Regions from separate parts of the Mesorhizobium sp. M7A.F.Ca.CA.004.04.2.1 genome, predicted to be linked through region 2. Evidence: predicted binding sites of a transcription regulator. Region 2 holds the regulator's gene; the other holds the start of a gene.

Region 1 (7,773 bases), on a different contig from region 2:
GCACCGACAAAAGACCCTTGTCGGTCCAGCATCTCGCGGCTAGAAAGGCCGCCGCGAAACAATTTTGAGCGTCACTTTGCCTACGTAGCCGCCGGTCTCGTCAACTCCCCCGACACACTGCATGACTCCGCATTCGCGGTGTCTGTTTTCATTTCATGTGTTCTTCTGGGCGGCGGTTCGAGACCGGTTTGGCACTGCTGAACCGTTGTTGCGCGCTGCCGCCCGTGACATCCGATTTCCGATCATAGCAAGCGACCGCCACGCCGCGCCCGCATGGGCATCTCGACATCGCCGGCCTGATGAACTTCCCGACGGGAAGGGCTTATCGGCATGTCTGGACTCCAGCGTATCCACTGGGCAATCGCGCCCAAGACCGCACCTCGGCCGCTCATCAGCTGCAGTCGTTGCGGCACTGTGAAGGCCTATTGCAGCAGCGGGAAATTCCGCGTCAACGCCAACGGCAAACGCATCGACGTGTGGCTGATCTATCGCTGCATCGACTGCGACAACTCCTGGAATTTCGGCATTTTCGAGCGCTGCAACCGCCGCGACATCGACCCGACGCTGCTGGCGGCGCTCGAACGCAACGATCCTGCACTCGCTCACCGTCATGCCTTCGATGTAATCGCGTTGCGCAACCGGATCGGGCGCGTCGAGGAGTTCTCCGATGTCAGCATTCACAAGCGCAGGCTCGGCGACACCGGGGAAGCCGCGACCGTGTTGGAGATCCAGCTTGGACTGGAAATGCCGACATCGCTGCGACTCGACCGGCTGCTCGCTGGCGAACTCGGCATCTCGCGATCACGGCTTCAGGCGCTGGAGGAGAGGCGGCTGCTCATCGTTGACCCGGATGGCGCAAAGGCCCTGCGCAAGCCTACCCGCGCGGGAATCGCGATCCGCATCGATCTGGCCGGCGAGGCCGATCGGCAGGCCATCATCTCGGCTGCCGGTGGATGAACGAAAAAGGGGCGGAACACTGGTTGCTCCGCCCCTATCGACTGTCGGAAAATAGAGAGCTTACGCCGCGCCGACCACCTTGGACGACTTCTCGAACCGCTTGCGCTCGTTCGGATCGAGATAGAGCTTGCGCAGCCGAATGGTCTTGGGCGTCACTTCGACCAGTTCATCGTCCTGAATCCAGGCCAGCGCGCGTTCCAGCGTCATGCGGATCGGCGGCGTCAGCTTGACCGCCTCGTCCTTGCCGGCGGCACGGATGTTGGTCAGCTTCTTGCCCTTGAGCACGTTCACTTCAAGATCATTGTCGCGGCTATGGATGCCGATGATCATGCCCTGATACACCTTGACGCCCGGATCGATGACCATCGGGCCGCGATCTTCCAGGTTCCACATGGCGTAGGCGACCGATTCGCCCTGTTCGTTGGAAATCAGCACGCCATTGGTGCGGCCCGGCAGCTCACCCTTGTAGGGCTCATAGGCGTGGAAGAGCCGGTTCATCACGGCGGTGCCGCGCGTGTCGGTCAAAAGCTCCGACTGGTAGCCGATCAGGCCACGGGTCGGCGCGTGGAAGACGATGCGCTGGCGATTGCCGCCGGACGGGCGCAGTTCGACCATCTCGGCCTTGCGCTCGGACATCTTCTGCACGACGACGCCGGCATGCTCCTCATCGACGTCGATGACGACTTCTTCGACCGGCTCCAGCAATTCGCCGTTCTCGCCCTTCTGCATGACGACGCGCGGACGCGACACGGCGATTTCAAAGCCTTCGCGGCGCATCGTCTCGATCAGCACGGCCAGCTGCAATTCGCCGCGGCCGGAGACGAAGAACGAATCCTTGTCGGGCGATTCCTCGATCTTCAGCGCGACATTGCCTTCGGCTTCGCGCAGCAGGCGGTCGCGGATGACGCGGCTGGTCACCTTGTCGCCTTCGGTGCCGGCCAGCGGACTGTCATTGACCAGGAACGACATCGTCACGGTGGGCGGATCGATCGGCTGCGCATGCAGCGGTTCGCTTACGCTCGGGTCGCAGAACGTGTCGGCGACGGTGCCCTTCGACAGGCCGGCAATGGCGACGATGTCGCCCGCCTGCGCTTCTTCGATCGGCTGGCGCTCAAGGCCGCGGAAGGCCAGGATCTTCGAAATACGGCCGGTTTCGATCTGGGTGCCGTCATGGTGCAGCACCTTGACCGGCTGGTTGGCCTTCAGCGTGCCGCTCTCGATACGGCCGGTGATGATGCGGCCGAGGAACGGATTGGCTTCCAGGATGGTGCCGATCATGCGGAACGGGCCGGGATGAACGGTCGGCTCCGGCACATGCTTGATGACGAGGTCGAACAGCGGTCCCAGCTGCTGGTCCTTGGGTCCTTCCGGATTTTCCGAAACCCAGCCATCGCGGCCTGAACCGTACAGAATCGGGAAGTCGAGCTGCTCGTCGGTGGCGTCGAGCGCCGCGAAAAGGTCGAACACCTCGTTGACCACCTCGACGTGACGGGCGTCCGGACGGTCGATCTTGTTGATGACGACGATCGGCTTCAGGCCGACCTTGAGCGCCTTGCCGACGACGAACTTGGTTTGCGGCATCGGCCCTTCGGCTGCGTCGACCAGCACGATGGCTGAGTCCACCATCGACAGGATGCGTTCGACCTCGCCACCGAAATCGGCGTGGCCGGGGGTGTCGACGATGTTGATGCGGGTATCCTTCCAGTCGACCGAAGTCGCCTTGGCCAGGATGGTGATGCCGCGTTCCTTTTCGAGGTCGTTGGAATCCATGGCGCGCTCGGCGACGCGCTGATTGTCTCGGAAGGAGCCGGACTGCTTCAAAAGCTGGTCGACCAGGGTGGTCTTTCCATGGTCGACGTGCGCGATGATCGCGATATTACGGATTTTCATGTTCTGGTCTCGGAAGCGTTGCAGGCAGCAGGCCAAAAGGCGCTGCCTCTTTCGGTTGCGCGGCTCATACAGGGTTTTTCGCAGTTGCGAAAGAGGAGGAGCGTCACCAAATACTCATCAAATCTTAAGCATCTGCGTGTGAGATGATTTTGTTAACCAAGGCGGGAACCCTTTGGGGCCCGGGCAGTTCAAACGTCATGACCGATAAACTCAACCGATTCTGGCCGCTCATCGCGTCTGTTGCCTTCGCCGTCCTGCTGGCGGCCAACGCCGCACAGTCAGCCGCGACGATGAAGGAATCACGGCCTGCCTTGCTGTCAGAGGCACAGTCGGCCGAGCAGATTTTCGCCGACGCACCAGACGGCGTCGACCCGATGGTGACCGGCCCGGTCAGCGCCGCCTTCAAGCAGCGCCAGGACTCCGCCAACTGCGACAGCGCCGTCTGGCCGAATATTCCCATGGTCTGCTACCCGGACTAGTCAGCGCTTCACCCCCCGCCCCGTCTCGCCAGCTTCGCTTTGCGAAGCCGCCGCCGACCTTCCCCACAAGGGGGAGGGTTGAGAAGCGCGCTTACGCCGACCGCACCGGGTCGAGCGTCACCTTGTAGAGTTCGTTGTCGTCGCGATCCATCAGCCGCACCGTCATCTGCTCGCTGGCGCCTGAAATATCGACGAGCCCGAAGAATTGCAGCCCGGCCGAGGGCGGCAGGTTCTGTCCCTGTTCGGCGGTCGGCGCCTTGATGAACTTCAGCTCCGGACCGAACGTCATGTCGAAATCGTTGGGACCGAACGTGCCGGCATGGATCGGACCCGAGACGAATTCCCAGAACGGATTGAACTCCTGGAACTGCGCCTTGTCCGGGTTGTAATAATGCGCGGCCGTGTAATGCACATCTGCGGTGAGCCAGACGGTGTTGCTGATGCCGGCATTCTTTATGAAGCGCAGCAGGTCGGCGATCTCGAGCTCGCGCCCTTTTGGCAAGCCATTGTCGCCATTGCTGACCGCTTCGGCGCCAACCTTCTTGGTGCCGTCGTCCCAGACGACGAGGCCGAGCGGCACGTCGGCGGCGATGATTTTCCAGGTCGCCTTCGAATTCGCCAGTTCGCGCTTCAGCCATTTCGTCTGCTGCTCGCCGAGCATGCGCGACTGCGGCGTCATCTCATCCTGCATGTCGGGACCATTGGGGCCGCGATAGGAGCGCATGTCGAGGAAGAACACGTCGAGCAGCGGCCCATAAGCGATCTTGCGATAGACGCGGCCGGGCTCGGACGGTTCGTAGCGGATCGTCGTCATCTCGTGGAAAGCCCGCGCCGCGCGGGCCGCCAGCACGTGGATGGATTTTTCCGTGTAGCGGCTGTCGGCGCTGAGATCCTTGGAATCCGACCAGTTGTTCAGCACTTCATGGTCGTCCCACTGGTAGAAAGTCGGGCAGATGGCGCTCAGGCCGAGCACGTTCCTGTCCATCATGTTGTATTTCCACTGGTCCCGGTACTCGTCCAGCGTTTCGGCGACCTTGCGCTTGCCGTCGATCAGCACGACGTTCTTCCACTTGCCGCCGCCGGGCAGGTCGACCTCGTCCTTCATGGCGCCGTCGGCATAGATGGTGTCGCCTGAATGCAGGAAGAAGTCGGGCGTGTGCTTGCCGATCGTGGCGTAGGTCTTCATGCCGGTCTCATCGATGCCCCAGCCCTGGCCGGCGGTGTCGCCGGACCAGGCAAAGCGGATGTCGCGCTTCGAGGCTGGCGCCGTCCTGAAACGGCCGGTGATCGGCTCCGAAACGGCGTTGATGTCGGCGAGATCGGCCGATGTCATGCGGTAGAAGATATCCTGGTCCGAAGCGAGGTCGGTGAGCAGCCGCTTGACCGTGTAATCGCTGGCCGGCGACGTATCGAGCGGCGCCAGCCGCGTCGCACTGGCGAAATTCTCCGTCGACGACACCTCGAACATGACGCGCGACGGTCGGTCGGTGCGCGTCCACACCATGCCGCTGGTGGCGTCGACATCTCCCGACTGGACGCCATGGGTGAAGGAAGGCCGCTGATTGGCGCGCGAATAATAGGGCAGCGCCAAGCTCGAGACGCCGGCCAGGCCAACGGCGCTGGCGGATGTGACGAAGGCGCGGCGGGTCATCGAGAGCTTGTTCATGGCTGTCTCCTGGTGGCTTGAACGGCGCCACCAAGGTCCAGCGTCAATGTTTCAGGCGCATCTCGGGATGATGAAGTTTTGATAACAATGAACAGGGTAATCTCCCCCTCGAGGGGGAGATGTCGCCAAAGGCGACAGAGGGGGTCGCCGCGCGTGGAGCGCTAACCTCCTTCTATCGCAAGAGGCCGAGCCCAGTCGGACCGACCCCCCTCTGGCCGCTTCGCGGCCATCTCCCCCTCGAGGGGGGAGATTAGCGTCGCGCCTAAGCCGCTTGCGGCTCCGGATCGAACGCCGGCTTGCTGGTGTTGATCAGCAGCGAGATACAGGCGGCGGCGATTGCCGTCATGCCGGCGATCAGGAAGGCCAGTTCGTAATTGCCCTGCAGCTCGCGCATGGTGCCGCCAAAGGCGGCGGCAGCGGCCGCACCGATCTGGTGCCCGGCGACGATCCAGCCGAACACGATCGGCCCACTGCGATCGCCGAACGCCTCGTTGGCGAGCCGCAGCGTCGGCGGCACGGTGGCGATCCAGTCGAGGCCGTAGAGCACGGCGAAGATGATCAAGCTGGTGGCCGAGAAGCCGGAATAGGGCAGATAGATCAGCGACAGGCCACGAATGCCGTAATAGACGCCGAGCAGCTTGCGCGGATCGTAGCGGTCGGTGAGCCAGCCCGACAACGTCGTGCCGATCAGGTCGAAGATGCCCATCATCGACAGCAGGCCGGCGGCCTGCACTTCGCCGATGCCCATGTCGCCGCAGAACGCGATCAGATGCGTGCCGACCAGCCCGTTGGTGGTGAAGCCGCAGACGAAGAAGGTGGCGAACAGATACCAGAACACCCGCGTGCCGGCGGCACGGCGCAGCGTCGAGAACGTATGCGCCAGAAAATTGCCCTGTGACGCAGGCGGAGTGGGCGGCACGTCGTCAGCCTCGGCGCCGTAGCGCACCATGCCGATCGATGCCGGCCGCTCCGGCACCAGCAGCCAGACCAGCGGTATCAGGGCAGCGGTCGCGATCGCGACCGCAATGACAACCGGCTGCCAGCCGCCCGACTGCGCCAGCGCGGCGATCAGCGGCAGGAACACCAGCATGCCCGAGGCGCTGGAGGCCGACATCAATCCCATGACAAGCCCGCGATTGGTCTTGAACCACCGGTTGACGATGGTCGCGCCGAGCACGCTGGCGACAGCACCGGAACCAATGCCCGAGAACACGCCCCAGGTGATGAACAGATGCCACGGCTTGGTCATCAGCAGGCTGAGCGCGGTCGAGCCCGACATCACCACCAGCGAGGCCAGCAGCGTGCGGCGAAGCCCGATGCGCTCCATCAGGGCTGCGGCAAATGGCCCTGTCAGGCCGTAAAGCAGGATGCCGACACCGGCGGCCAGCGAGATGATGTCGCGCCGCCAGCCGAAACTGTTCTCCAGCGGCAGCATCATGACCGAGGGTGCGGAGCGCAGGCCAGCCGCGACCAGCAGGCTAAGGAAGATCACGCCGACCACGACGAAAGCGTAGCGCTGGCCAAAGGGGCGGGATTGAGCTATCATGTTACTGACCGGTACGTTGCAGGTGGAGTATGTATACGTACCGATCGGTAACATTGTCAATCGAGCCACACGATGCCAACCGACAAAAATATTGATCTGACCATCAGCGACGATCATGCGTCGGCGCCGCCGAAAGCAGCCAAGAAGATCCTCGATGTGGCTTATGACCTGTTCTACCGGCGCGGTATCAGGGCGATCGGCGTCGACGAGATCGTCAAACGTGCCGGCGTCACAAAGCCCAGCCTCTATCGCAGCTTTCCGTCCAAGGATGAACTGGCCGCCTCCTATCTCAGGCAGTACGATCTTGAATATTGGGAGCGTTTCGACGAGGCGGTTGCCGCTCATCCCGGCGACCCGCGCGCACAGATCAAGGCTTTCCTGACCCGCATCGGCAAGCGCACGCAAGTGGCGGACTATCGCGGCTGCGGCATGACCAACGCGGCGGTCGAATATCCCGACCACAGCCATCCGGCCCGTGTGGTCAGCGAGGCCAACAAGCAGGAATTGCGCCGCCGCCTACGCGCCATGGCGGTTGCGATGGGCGCGCAAGACCCTGACACGCTCGGCGACGGCCTTCTGCTGCTGATCGAAGGCGCCTATATCAGTGGCCAGCTGTTCGGGCTCGGCGGCCCGGCGCAAGCGGTCGCCCGCAACGCGGACCTGCTGATTGAAGCGAGCTTGAAGAAATAACGTTTGGCGCTACGCTGCGGCAGCTTGCAACGGAGATTGACCGCCATGCGTGCCATTCTGATCCCGCTTGTTCTGGTCGGTCTCGGTCGGGCTGCGCAAGCCGACGGCATTTCCAGCGCCTACACCGATCTGGATTCGAAAAAGGATTGCGTGACCTACGCGCAGGCCGAGGAAGGCGACGGCGACTGGGCCGAACTCGCCTGTTCGGGCTATCGCGGCTATCCCGTACTGATAGCCTATGACGATGCCCGTGAATCGCTGTTCTACGGCTTTCCCCCCGGCGGCGACATGACAACGGTCTGGGAGAGCTTTTCCGGTTTCAATTCGTCCGGAGCCAAGATCGAATGGCGCATCGAGACCACCGGCGACAAGGCTGTGCCCTATGCAGCCATCCATCGCCGCTCGATCAGCAATCCCGAGGACGAGAAAAAGCCGACCGAGGTGCTGCTCGTCGCCAAGGTCGGCCAGATGGACGCCCGCGACGGCTGCACCGTCGGCCTGGTGCTGGCCACCGGCAATCCCACCGCCAACGATCAGGCGCGCAA
Region 2 (4,775 bases):
AGTGGTACGGATCAGTTGCAGGCCGCCACGGTGCCGGCGGCGACACCCGCGCAGACTTCGTCCTTCTTGATCCAGCCGGCGTCGATGACGACGTTGAGATTGTCCTTGGTGATGGCAACCGGGGTCAGGAACAGCGACTTGACGGTGTTGCCGCCCGGCGTCGTGAAGTCCTTGGCGCCGGCGATGTCGCTCGTCTTCTTGCCGTCGGCCAGTTGCGAGGCGATCTCGGCGGCATTCTTGCCGAGCTCCCGCGCGTCCTTCCACACCGACACGGTTTGCGTGCCGAGGGCGATGCGGTTCAGCGCGGCGTGGTCGCCGTCCTGACCCGAGACCGGCACGGTGCCGGCCAAGCCTTGAGCCGTCAGCGCCGCGACGACGCCACCGGCAGTGCCGTCATTGGCCGCGACCACCGCGTCGACCTTGTTGTCGTTGGCGGTCAGGAACTGCTCCATGTTCTTCTGGGCGTTGGCGGGCAGCCAGCCATCCGTGTAGGCTTCGCCGACATTCTTGATCTTGCCGCTGTCGATGGCTTCCTTGAGCACTTCCATCGAGCCCGAGAACAGGAAGTCGGCATTGGGATCGGCACCGGAGCCCTTGATGAAGACGTAGTTGCCTTCCGGCTTGACCTTGAACACTTCGCGGGCCTGCATGCGGCCGACTTCCTTGTTGTCGAAGGTCAGATAGAAGACGTCCTTGTTCTCGATCAGCCGGTCATAGCCGACGACCGGAATGCCTTCGTCCAGCGCCTTCTGCACGGCCGGGCCGATGGCCGAAGCGTCCTGCGCCAGGATGATCAGGGAATTAGCGCCCTGCGAGATCAGGCTTTCGACATCGGTAAGCTGCTTGCCGGGATTGGACTGCGCATCGGCGGAGATGTACTTGTCGCCGGCGGCCTCGATCGCCGTCTTCATGGCGGCCTCGTCGGTCTTCCAGCGTTCTTCCTGGAAGTTGGACCACGAAACGCCGACAACCTTGTCCTTCGCCTGCGCGACAGACGCGAGCGTCAGCGACATGGCGGCACCCGCCAGGATGGCGGCCGTGAATCTTTTCATATTATCCTCCCTGCGCCGCGTATGGCGCGACCAAACTGACCCGAGGGCCGGCACAGAGGCTCTATTTTTTCGAGCCTCGAAAAAATACTGGGCCAACGCCCGAACGCTGTCAACATCGATTCTGATGGATTTTGATGTCATTTCGAGTTTTTTTCGAGTCTCGGAATAAATAAATGACACGGCATGCAGCTTCTGCCAGTATTTACCGGCGTCACCGACAGCGTTCCAGGGGCAGGAGGAACCGCGGCGACCGGGAGGATATGAAAGAACATGTCGGTCGGAATCCGCCACGACGATCTGCGCCGCCGCAACCGCGCCATGGTGATCGCGGCAGTGCGCCGCGCCGGACAGCCGTCACGAACCGAGATCGCCGCGACCACAAGCCTCAGCCATTCGACCATCTCGGCGATTTCATCCGACCTGATCGTCGAAGGCATCCTGACCGAAAGCAAGCCGAGCGAGGCCGGCTCGCTCAAACGCGGCCGGCCGCAGGTCGGCCTCAGTCTCAATCCGGAAGCGGCCGCGGTAATGACCGTGGTGCTGTCGCTGAACTTCCTCTCCGTCGCCGTCATCGACTATGCCGGCCAGGTGATATCCGAGGAACAGCGCCGGCTGGACACGCTGACGATGTCGCGCGAGTCGCTGATCGGGGAATGCACGGCCATCGTGCGGCGCCGCCTGGCAGATCCCGACCTGGACGTGCGCAGCATCGCCCGCATCGCGCTGGCCATCCAGGGCATCACCGACACCCGTGCCCGCGCCATGCTGTGGTCGCCGATCACGCCGCACACCGACATCGCCTTCGCTGACATATTCGAAGACGAGTTCGGCATCCCTGCCATAATGGAGAACGACTGCAACATGATGGCGGTGGCGCTGCGCTGGCGCGACCCCGATCGTTACCGCGACGATTTCATCGCTATCCTTTTGTCGCACGGCATCGGCATGGGACTGGTGCTGAAGGGCGAATTGTTCACCGGCACCCATTCTTCGGGCGGCGAATTCGGCCACATGATCCATCGGCCGAACGGCGCGCTATGTCGCTGCGGACGGCGCGGCTGCGTCGAAGCCTATGCGGGCAATTACGCCATCTGGCGCAACGCCAGGCAGATGGGCGAGGATGCAGAACCCGTCGCCGATGTCAGCGACGCCGACATGCGCGCCCTGGCTGCCGCGGCCCGCGAAGGTGACGGACCCGAACGGGAAGCCTATCGCAAGGCCGGCGAAGCGCTCGGCTACGGCCTCGGCAGCCTGTTCGCGCTGATCGATCCGGCGCCGGTCGCCATGGTCGGTGTCAGCGCCGCCGCCTTCGACCTGATCGAGCCGGCATTGCGGCAAGCGATTGCCCAGACCGCCGGCGGCCAGCATTCCAAATCGATTTCCTTCGACACCGAGCCGAACGAACTGCCGCTGATCCGCGAAGGCTGCGCCATGCGGGCGCTGATCTTCGTCGATCAGGAGATTTTTGCGCCGGGCGTGCAGGCGAGATCCGGTTTCGGCGGCAAGAACGTGGCGTGAGTTCAAACGAGGGAGTTCAGTCCTCTCGGATGGCGTATCCGGCCCCACGGATCGTGCGGATGACATCAGGCATACGGCCATTGTTGACCGCCTTGCGCAGCCGGCCGACATGCACGTCGACCGTGCGCTCGTCGATGTAGATCGTCTCGCCCCAGACATTGTCGAGCAGCTGGCTGCGCGAGAACACGCGGCCTGGATGGCGCATCATGAATTCGAGCAGGCGGAATTCCGTCGGCCCAAGCCGGATCTCGCTCTTCTTGCGATAGACACGGTGCGACTCGCGATCGAGCACGATATCGCCGACCTTTAGCACGCTGGACAGCACTTCCGGCTTGGCCCGGCGCAGCAGCGCCTTGACCCTGGCCATGAACTCCGGCGTCGAGAAGGGCTTGACCAGATAGTCGTCGGCGCCGGTCGACAGGCCGCGCACGCGGTCGCTTTCCTCGCCTCGCGCGGTCAGCATGATGATCGGCAGCCGCTCGGTCTCGGGACGCATTCGCAGGCGCCGGCAGAGTTCGATGCCCGAAACCGCAGGCACCATCCAGTCGAGCACCAGAAGATCGGGAACGTTCTCCTGCAGCCGGATTTCGGCCTCATCGCCGCGCGTCACCACCTCGACCTGGTAACCTTCGGATTCAAGATTGTAGCGGAGCAGCACGCCTAGCGGCTCCTCATCCTCCACCACCATGATGCGTGGTGCGATCATCGGCTGGTCACCCTTGTTATGCCGCTGGCGCGGACATTGCCGTCTCGTCCTGCTTCGGACGATTGGCTGGCAGCTGCGTGCCGGTCAAAACATAGTAGGCATTTTCGGCGATGTTGGTCACGTGGTCGCCGATCCGCTCGAGGTTCTTGGCGCAAAACAACAGGTGCGTGCACGCCGTGATGTTGCGGGGATCTTCCATCATGTAGGTCAGCAGCTCGCGGAACACCGAGGTGTATTTGACGTCGATGCGTTCATCATTGTTTCTGAGCGTGGCAAGCGCTGCCGCGTCAGCGGCGGCATACTCGTCGACGACCCCCTGCACCTGGATCAGCACCAGCTGCGCCATCGCGTCGATCGAATGCGAAAGATCGTGCGGCGTGACGCTCAGCCCGACAGTGCCGACGCGCTTGGCGATGTTCTTGGCAAGGTCGCCGATGCGCTCGAGGTCGCCGGCCATGCGGATCGAACCGACCACCGCACGCAGATCGTTGGCCATTGGCTGGCGCTTGGCGATCAGCGTGATGGCGCGATCGTCCAGCTCGCGCTGGCGGGCATCCATGATCGCATCGTCGGAAACCACGCGCTGCGCCAGCGCATTGTCCGAATTGAGCAAAGCCTTGGTCGAGCCACTGACCATCGAGCGGGCGAGATCGCCCATGTCGCGGATCAGCTGGCTGATCTGCTCCAGATCCTCATCGAAAGATGCAACGGTATGTTCACCCATGATCTTCGTCCCTCATATGCCTGAGCTCAGCCGAACCGGCCGGTGATGTAGTCCTGGGTGCGTTTGTCGTCGGGGGTGGTGAACATCTTGTCGGTGGCGCCCTCCTCGACCAGATAGCCTAGATGGAACATCGCGGTGCGCTGCGACACGCGCGCTGCCTGCTGCATCGAATGGGTGACGATGACGATCGTATAGTTCTGGCGCAGTTCGTCGATCAGTTCCTCGACGCGAGCAGTGGCGATCGGGTCGAGCGCCGAACACGGTTCGTCCATCAGGATCACCTCGGGTGACACGGCGATGGCGCGTGCAATGCACAGACGCTGTTGCTGGCCACCGGAAAGACCCGTGCCAGGTTCCTGCAAACGGTCCTTCACCTCGTTCCAGATCGCCGCCTTCTTCAAGCTCGACTCGACGATCTGATCCATGTCGGCCTTGCGCTTGGCCAATCCGTGGATGCGCGGGCCATAGGCGACGTTCTCGTAGATCGACTTGGGGAACGGATTGGGTTTCTGAAACACCATGCCGACGCGCGCCCTGAGTTCGACGACATCGATGTTCTTGTCGTAGATGTCTTCTTCGTCGAGCGTTATCTTGCCGGTTACCCGCGCGGAATCGATGGTGTCGTTCATGCGGTTGAGGCAACGCAGGAAGGTCGACTTGCCGCAGCCGGAGGGGCCGATCAGCGCCGTCACCTGATTCAGGCGGACGTCGAGATTGACATCGAACAGCGCCTGCTTCTCGCCATAGAACACGCCGACCTTGTCGCCACGCATTT

Evidence for each region. The regulator PhoB, encoded in region 2, activates phosphate uptake and scavenging genes when phosphate is short. The targets are predictions, from matches to a motif close to TGTCATNNANCTGTCAT.
Region 1: EN893_RS09470 (alkaline phosphatase) is a predicted target of PhoB. The motif match lies at 5,063-5,079, and genes of this name have one in related genera.

What each region holds. Positions count from the first base shown of each region.
Region 1 is NZ_RZPH01000147.1:452-8,224, reverse strand. It holds gene EN893_RS09485 (DUF1062 domain-containing protein) at 331-957, shown strand; gene typA (translational GTPase TypA) at 1,018-2,847, opposite strand; gene EN893_RS09475 (hypothetical protein) at 3,045-3,326, shown strand; gene EN893_RS09470 (alkaline phosphatase) at 3,418-4,992, opposite strand; gene EN893_RS09465 (MFS transporter) at 5,255-6,538, opposite strand; gene EN893_RS09460 (TetR/AcrR family transcriptional regulator) at 6,611-7,228, shown strand; gene EN893_RS09455 (hypothetical protein) at 7,274-7,773, shown strand, end outside.
Region 2 is NZ_RZPH01000394.1:209-4,983, forward strand. It holds gene xylF (D-xylose ABC transporter substrate-binding protein) at 12-1,052, opposite strand; gene EN893_RS18200 (ROK family protein) at 1,323-2,570, shown strand; gene phoB (phosphate regulon transcriptional regulator PhoB) at 2,587-3,276, opposite strand; gene phoU (phosphate signaling complex protein PhoU) at 3,293-4,000, opposite strand; gene pstB (phosphate ABC transporter ATP-binding protein PstB) at 4,027-4,775, opposite strand, start outside.